2 regions of the Promicromonospora vindobonensis genome follow, and region 2 is predicted to be linked to the other one. Evidence: predicted binding sites of a transcription regulator. Region 2 holds the regulator's gene; the other holds the start of a gene.

Region 1 (3,399 bases), on a different contig from region 2:
CCCGCGTCGGCGACGGTGCCGCAGACGCCGGTGACCAGCTCGATCGTGTTCTTCATGAACTCGCCGGTCACGTGCGGGGCGTAGCTCGTCGAGGTGTGCCGGGGCTGGCCGACGTCGCGCGCGAGCGCGTCGAGCACGGCTGGCCCGGCCTGGGAGAGTTCGGCGGTGTCGGAGTCGACCAGCCCGATCTCCCACTCGAGGCCCACGGTGGAGCGAGGGGACTCGCCGAAGCCGAGCCGGACCGGCGAGCTCATACGGGTCCTAGTGGTTCGACGAGCAGTATCTGTTGGTTGCCTGCCACGCGTGTGAGCACGATCGTCGCCTCCTCGGTCCCGGTGAGCACGAGCTGCTTGCGAAGTTGCTCAGGCACCACCGCGGTGCCCCGCTTCTTGATCGTGATGCGTCCTACGTTCCGCGTCCGCAGGTATGACTTGAGTCGCTTCAGGCCGAACGGCATCGTGTCGAGCACCCGGTAGCCGGTGGCGACGGGGGCCTGCGCCCCGGCCGAGTCGGTGGGGCGCGCCGGAGGCAGGTCGGCAGGGCTGTCCGTGGTGACGTACGCGATGGTCGGGTCGACGAGGCGCCCGCCCAGCTCGGCGGCTGCCTGGCCGACGAGGCCGGCGCGGATGACCGCCCCGTCGGGTTCGTAGAGGTACTGGCCGACGGCCCCGACGTCCGGCACGACGTCGGAGCCCCGCACCGTGCGGCTGAGGGTGTGGTCCTTCCCGCCGTCGTCGGTGAACGTGCGCAGCACGAGCGCCGAGCGGCCGGGACCGTCGGGCGCGAGCGGTCCGAACCAGATCCCGGCCTCGACCACGTCGCCGTTGACGGAGACCCACTGCGTCTCCGCGTCGTCGGGCAGCCCGTCGTGCGGGATGCCCGGGCCGACCTTGATGCCGACGGCGGCCACCGTCTCGCGCAGCGCCCAGACGGAGTCGAGCGGAGGTTCGTAGGCGCGCGGGTCGAACACCCGACGGCTCCGCCCGCCCGAGCCGCCACCCACGCGGCGTGCCGGGTCGGCGTAGACGCCCTCGACGCCCTCCGCGCGCAGATCGAGGGAAAGGCCGTCGGCATGCCGCACGTCTGCCTCGGGGAAGTGGCGCAGGTTCCACTGCGCGATGGCGGCGGTGCACTCGTCCAGGTCGGTCGCGACGACCCGGAGGCCGGTCCCGGCGAAGGCGAGCGAGTCGGCGCCGATGCCGCAGGTCAGGTCGGCGAGCATCGTGACGCCGGCGTCGAGGTAGCGCCGGGCGTGCAGCGCAGCGACGAGGAGCCGGGTGGCCTGCTCCAGCCCGTCGGCGGTGAAGAGCATGCCGTCCGCGAAGTCGCCGAACTTGGCCCGCGCCCTTGCGCGCAGCCTCGACTGGGTCACCACGGCGGCCGCGAGGTCCGGTGCTATGCCCTTGTCGCGGAGCGTCGTCACGGTCTTCATGGCGTGTCGCTCGTCGTAGGGCGGAAGGGCACCAAGCAGGGCCCAGCCGTCGGGGCTGAGCAGTTTGCTCAGAATCGCCGCATCCATGGGAAGATCTTTCCACGTTTGGCCTGGTGGTGACGAGCGGCTCGACGGAACCTTTTCGTCGGGATGGCGTGTTTCCGGTGTGGCGGCGGCGCGTCGGTCCCGTGAGGTGTGAGCAGGTCCACCCGATTGGCACTCGCCTTGACCGAGTGCTAGCGCCGACCTAGATTTGGGGGTGTTCACCGCCGCGGGACCCCGTTCCACGGGCCCGCGGGGGAGAACCCAGACGTTCGTGCCCGCCGGCACCCGCGACGACGGCGGACGGTCGAACGTTCGAGCCACTTACGTCCATCACGCAGCTGATCTCTCGATCCGCTCACGAAAGAGGAGGTCCGACGTGTCGGTCCCCATCAAGCCGCTCGAGGACCGGATCGTCGTCAAGGCTCTCGAAGCCGAGACCACGACCGCTTCCGGCCTGGTCATCCCGGACACCGCCAAGGAGAAGCCCCAGGAGGGCGAGGTTCTGGCCGTTGGCCAGGGCCGCATCGACGACAACGGCAACCGTGTGCCGCTGGACGTCGCTGTCGGTGACAAGGTGATCTACTCCAAGTACGGCGGCACCGAGGTCAAGTACGCGGGTGAGGAGTACCTGGTGCTCTCCGCGCGCGACGTCCTCGCCGTGGTCGTGAGCTGACTCCAGCCCACGCCAGGTAGACGAGAGCCCCGCACCGGATGGTGCGGGGCTCTTGTCGTGCCCGTCGAATGTCGTGCCCGTCGAAGTCGGTCGTCCAGGCCGGCGGTCCGCAGCGGCGTTGTTGCAGACCGGGCGGAGCGACCAGCTTCGCGCGAAGAAAAGTGGTTCAGGCGGAAAGTGGTTCAGGCAGAGACGGACTTGCCGGCGAGGATGGCCGAGCGCTCGTCCTCGCTGAGCCCGCCCCACACGCCGTACGGCTCGCGCACGCGGAGCGACTGCTCGCGGCACTGCATCATCACGGGGCAGGAGCGGCAGATCGCCTTGGCGGCCTCGGCACGCCTGCGGCGTGTCGACCCGCGCTCGCCCTCGGGGTGGAAGAACAGGGTGTCGTCCGCGTCACGGCACGAACCCTGGTACTGCCATTCCCACAATTCCATTACCGGACCGGGAAGCCTCGAGATCTCCGTCATGCCGAACAACCTACAAGTTGTGCAGAAGTTGTTCAAGGGGCAATTTTTCCACTAGTGAGCAGAATCGGGTCAGCCGCAAGCGCGCCAGGCCTGACCGGTTTTGTATCGATCTGGACCAGATTCCACCGAGATCGGCGGCACGCCGGGTTTCGCAGTGGCGCTGAGAGGTCCAGGTCGGCAGAATCGAGTCCATGACTTCTTCGCGGCCTGCCCAGAGCTCGGGCGGGTCACGTTCATCCAGCCCCGGACTGGCCGTCGCCGCAGTTGCCAGACGCCTCGGGGTTGCGCCAGCCACCCTGCGTACGTGGGACCGCCGGTACGGGCTGGGCCCCTCTGGCCGCACCGCCGGGTCGCACCGCCGCTACACACCGGACGACGTCGCCCGGCTCCTCGTGATGCGCCGGCTGACGCTCGAGGGCGTTGCACCGGTGGACGCGGCCCGTGCCGCGGTCGAGGCGGGGCACGCCGAGCTCGAGGTGGCCACCCGGACCGCGCCCGCCCTGCCGACCGTGCAGGTCGAGGGCGACCCCGAGTCCCCGGAAGCGGAGTTCGCAGAGACCTTCCTCGGGACCGTCGAGGCGCCGGCCGCGCCCGGCGACGAGAAGGCCGACACCGTCGACGGGCCCGGCGAGACCGCTCCGGCAGGTCCTGCCGTTCCCGCGGGTCCGACGTCGGGCGGCGAGCAGGCGGACGAGCCGCGCGGCCGGGCTCGCCTGCGGGCCCTGCCGGGTGGGGCGACCGGTGGTGACGTCCCGGCCGCGGGGCTGCGGGCCGCGTCG
Region 2 (3,399 bases):
GGACACCCTCGCTGCGGTCGGTCAGGTCGGCGAGCGCCTCCCGGTCGAGCCCCGCGTCGTGCCGGCCGTCGAGGTCGGGGGAGGCGCCGAGCAGGTCCTGCGCCATCTCCCGGACCTCTTGCTCGCCCAGCCGGCCCAGGTCGAGGCGGGTCGTGAGCCGGGCCCGGTCGAGCTCTGCCATGACGACGCGCAGGGGGTGCGCGCGGCCGACGTCGTCGCTGCGGTAGGTGAGCAGCAGGAGGAGGCCAGGGGGCGCGGTGCGGGCGAGGCGGAGGGCGACGGCGCGGGTGATGTCGTCGGCCCAGTGGAGGTCCTCCATGATCACGGCGACCGGTCGTTCGGCGGCGAACGTGGTGAGCAGGTCGGCGAAGACCTCGGGGATACGGTCGGTCCCCGCGCCCCGTGCCGGTGTGACGAGCTGGGGTGCGACGGCGGACAGCGCGTCCGCGGCTGGTCCGGCTGCCGCGACGGCGGCCTCGGGTCCGATCGCCCGCACGATCCCGTGCAGCAGGCCGGCGAGGGCGGCGTAGGGGACGGGTCCGGAGCCGGAGTCGGCGCACTGACCGGAGAGGACCGTGACGCCGTCGGCGCGCGAGGTGAGCTCGTCGAGGAGGCGGGTCTTGCCGATCCCGGCCTCGCCTGCGATCACGATGGTGCGGTTGGCCCGCGAGCGGACGTCGTCGAGTGCGGCCTCGAGCTCGCTGAGCTCACGGGCTCTACCCACCAGGCGGGCGCGCGGAACCGGCATGGGGTCATCGTCCCATGCCGGTCCTCTCGGCGGTCCGCTGGTCATCGCTGCTGGTCATGGTCGTCCTGCACGGGTGGGCGCCGGTGCGTCAGGCGACGCGCGGGCGGGCCTGGTCGGTGTCCGTGGCCCTGGCGCTCCGCCGGGCGGTGTGCTCGGCGGAGCGCTGTGCGGCCGCCTGCTGACGGGCGGCGTGCTCGCGTGCCACGCGCGTCTGCTCTGCCCGGCGGTCGATCTCCTGCTCGTTCCTGCGGTACTCGGCGTAGTCGGAAAAGCCGAACATGGTGGTTCCTCCTGGTCGGAGCCGGTCCCTCGCCGGCGGTGATTCCAGGTTCGTCGCTGAGGTAGCCCTTCCGGATCGGTCGGTCGCCGCAACTTGCGGGCCGGTTGTGCCGGGCCGGCCGGGCGCGGCTAAGTCATCGCCCTATACGCCCCGCGCGAACGGTTCAGCAGGGCCGGTCAGGCGGGTGACCTGCGCATCTGACGCAGACCTTGCAGTCCGTTGGCGGGTCGGGGACTTGGCCCCTGGCCTGTGCCGCGTAGGATTGGCACTCGGTTGGCGAGAGTGCTGGAGAGCGGGCCGGAACCCGGGCGTACGTCCCGGACGTTCTACCTGGGACGGAGGTGAGCGCGGTGAGCGAGGAACGCAGGCTCGATGTCTTGCGAGCGATCGTGGAGGACTATGTCCGGACACGGGAGCCCGTCGGATCCCGCATACTCACGGAACGCCACCGGCTCGGTGTCTCTCCGGCCACCGTGCGCAACGACATGGCGGCGCTCGAGGAGGCCGGGCTCATCGCCCAGCCGCACACCTCGGCCGGTCGCATCCCCACGGACAAGGGCTACCGCCTGTTCGTGGACCAGCTCGCCGAGGTGCGGCCGTTGACCGTGCCCCAGAAGCGTGCCATCGAGACATTCCTGTCCGAGGCCGTCGACCTGGACGACGTCGTCGCACGGGCCGGGCGGCTCATCGCACAGCTGACCGGGCAGGTCGCCGTCGTGCAGTATCCGTCGCTGCGCCGTTCCGGGCTGCGGCACCTCGAGCTGGTGCCCACAGCGGAGGGGCGGCTCCTCGTCGTCGTCATCACGGACACGGGGCGGGTGGAGCAGCGCTTCCTCGACGTGCCGGTCGGGATGGACGACGGGACGCTCGGCGAGCTGCGCGCGCGGTTCAACGCCGCGGCCGCCGGCCACCGGCTCACCGAGATCGGCACCGCTTTCGAGCGGGTCACCGAGGCGATGCCGGACGAGCACCGGGCGCTGGCCACGGCCGTGGCCGAGGTCGTGACGGCCGCGCTCGGCGAGGAGAGCGAGGAACGCATAGTGCTGACCGGTCAGGCCAACCTGGCCCGGTCGAGCATGCGGTTCGAACAGGGCCTGCGTCCCGTGCTCGAGGCGCTCGAGGAGCAGGTGGTCCTGCTCGGTCTCCTCACCGACATGACCGACGACGCCGGGGTGGCCGTGAGCATCGGCCACGAGAACCGGTTGGCGGGCCTGTCGGAGACCTCGGTGGTCACGTCCGGCTACGGGTCGTCCGACGGCGACACCGTCGCGATCCTGAGCTCGATCGGCCCCACCCGGATGGATTATCCGGGCACCATCGCAGCGGTACGCGCCGTGGCGCGCTACCTGTCCCGAGTGCTGCCCAGCTGACCTCCCCACCTTCCACAAACCTCCCCACAAAGAGAGACCTGTGACCGACTACTACGAGATTCTCGGTGTTCCGCGCGACGCCTCGCCCGAGCAGATCAAGAAGGCATACCGCAAGCTGGCCCGCGAGCTGCACCCCGACGTGGCAGGAGACGTAGGCGAGGACCGGTTCAAGGACGTGGCGCGCGCCTATGAGGTGCTGTCCAACGCCGACAAGCGCCAGCAGTACGACATGGGGGTCGACCCCACCTCGCCGGGCGGCGGTGCGGGCGGCGGGTTCGGGGCCGGGTTCGGTTTCCAGGACATCTTCGAGACCTTCTTCGGCGGCGGGCAGCCTGCCGGGCCGGTGCCCCGCGCCCGGCGCGGCAACGACGCGCTCGTGCGCCTCGACCTCGAGCTGGCCGAGGCGGTCTTCGGCGCGAAGCGTGAGATCCAGGTCGACACGGCGGTGGCGTGCAACACCTGTGGCGGCGACGGCGCGCGGCCGGGTACCTCGGCGCGCACCTGCGACGTCTGCCACGGCCGTGGCTCAGTGCAGCGGGTGGCCCGCTCGTTCCTCGGCCAGGTCATGACGAACCAGCCGTGCTCCGCCTGCGGCGGCTTCGGCACCGTGATCCCCGAGCCCTGCACCGACTGCTCCGGCGAGGGCCGGGTGCGCTCGCGCCGGACCGTCTCGGTGAACGTGCCGGCCGGTGTCGACACGGGGACGCGCATCAAGCTCTCCGCGCAGGGCGAGGTGGGCCCGGGCGGCGGCCCCGCCGGCGACCTGTACGTCGAGATCCGGGAGCGCGCGCACGACACGTTCGTGCGGCGCGGCGACGAGCTGCACTGCACCCTCCAGGTGCCGATGACGGCGGCAGCGCTCGGCACCGTGCTCGAGCTCGACACGCTGGACGGCCTCCAGGAGATCGACCTGCGCCCCGGCACGCAGCCGGGACAGGTCATGACCATCAAGGGTCTCGGCGTGGGCCACCTGCACTCGACGGGGCGGGGTGATCTCAACG

Evidence for each region. Region 2 encodes HrcA, which represses chaperone genes, less so after heat shock. Its sites were predicted from a motif close to TTNGCACTCGNNNNNNNCGAGTGCNAA; they were not measured.
Region 1: the regulator HrcA is predicted to act here: its motif matches at 1,646-1,672, upstream of groES (co-chaperone GroES).

What each region holds. Positions count from the first base shown of each region.
Region 1 covers NZ_JBHUOG010000002.1:3,171,086-3,174,484, reverse strand. The annotation lists gene ACFS27_RS27355 (glutamate--cysteine ligase) at 1-254, opposite strand, end outside; gene ACFS27_RS27350 (class I SAM-dependent methyltransferase) at 251-1,519, opposite strand; gene groES (co-chaperone GroES) at 1,854-2,150, shown strand; gene ACFS27_RS27340 (WhiB family transcriptional regulator) at 2,333-2,620, opposite strand; gene ACFS27_RS27335 (MerR family transcriptional regulator) at 2,812-3,399, shown strand, end outside.
Region 2 covers NZ_JBHUOG010000001.1:803,565-806,963, reverse strand. The annotation lists gene ACFS27_RS03860 (helix-turn-helix transcriptional regulator) at 1-748, opposite strand, end outside; gene ACFS27_RS03855 (hypothetical protein) at 837-1,028, opposite strand; gene hrcA (heat-inducible transcriptional repressor HrcA) at 1,379-2,398, shown strand; gene dnaJ (molecular chaperone DnaJ) at 2,439-3,399, shown strand, end outside.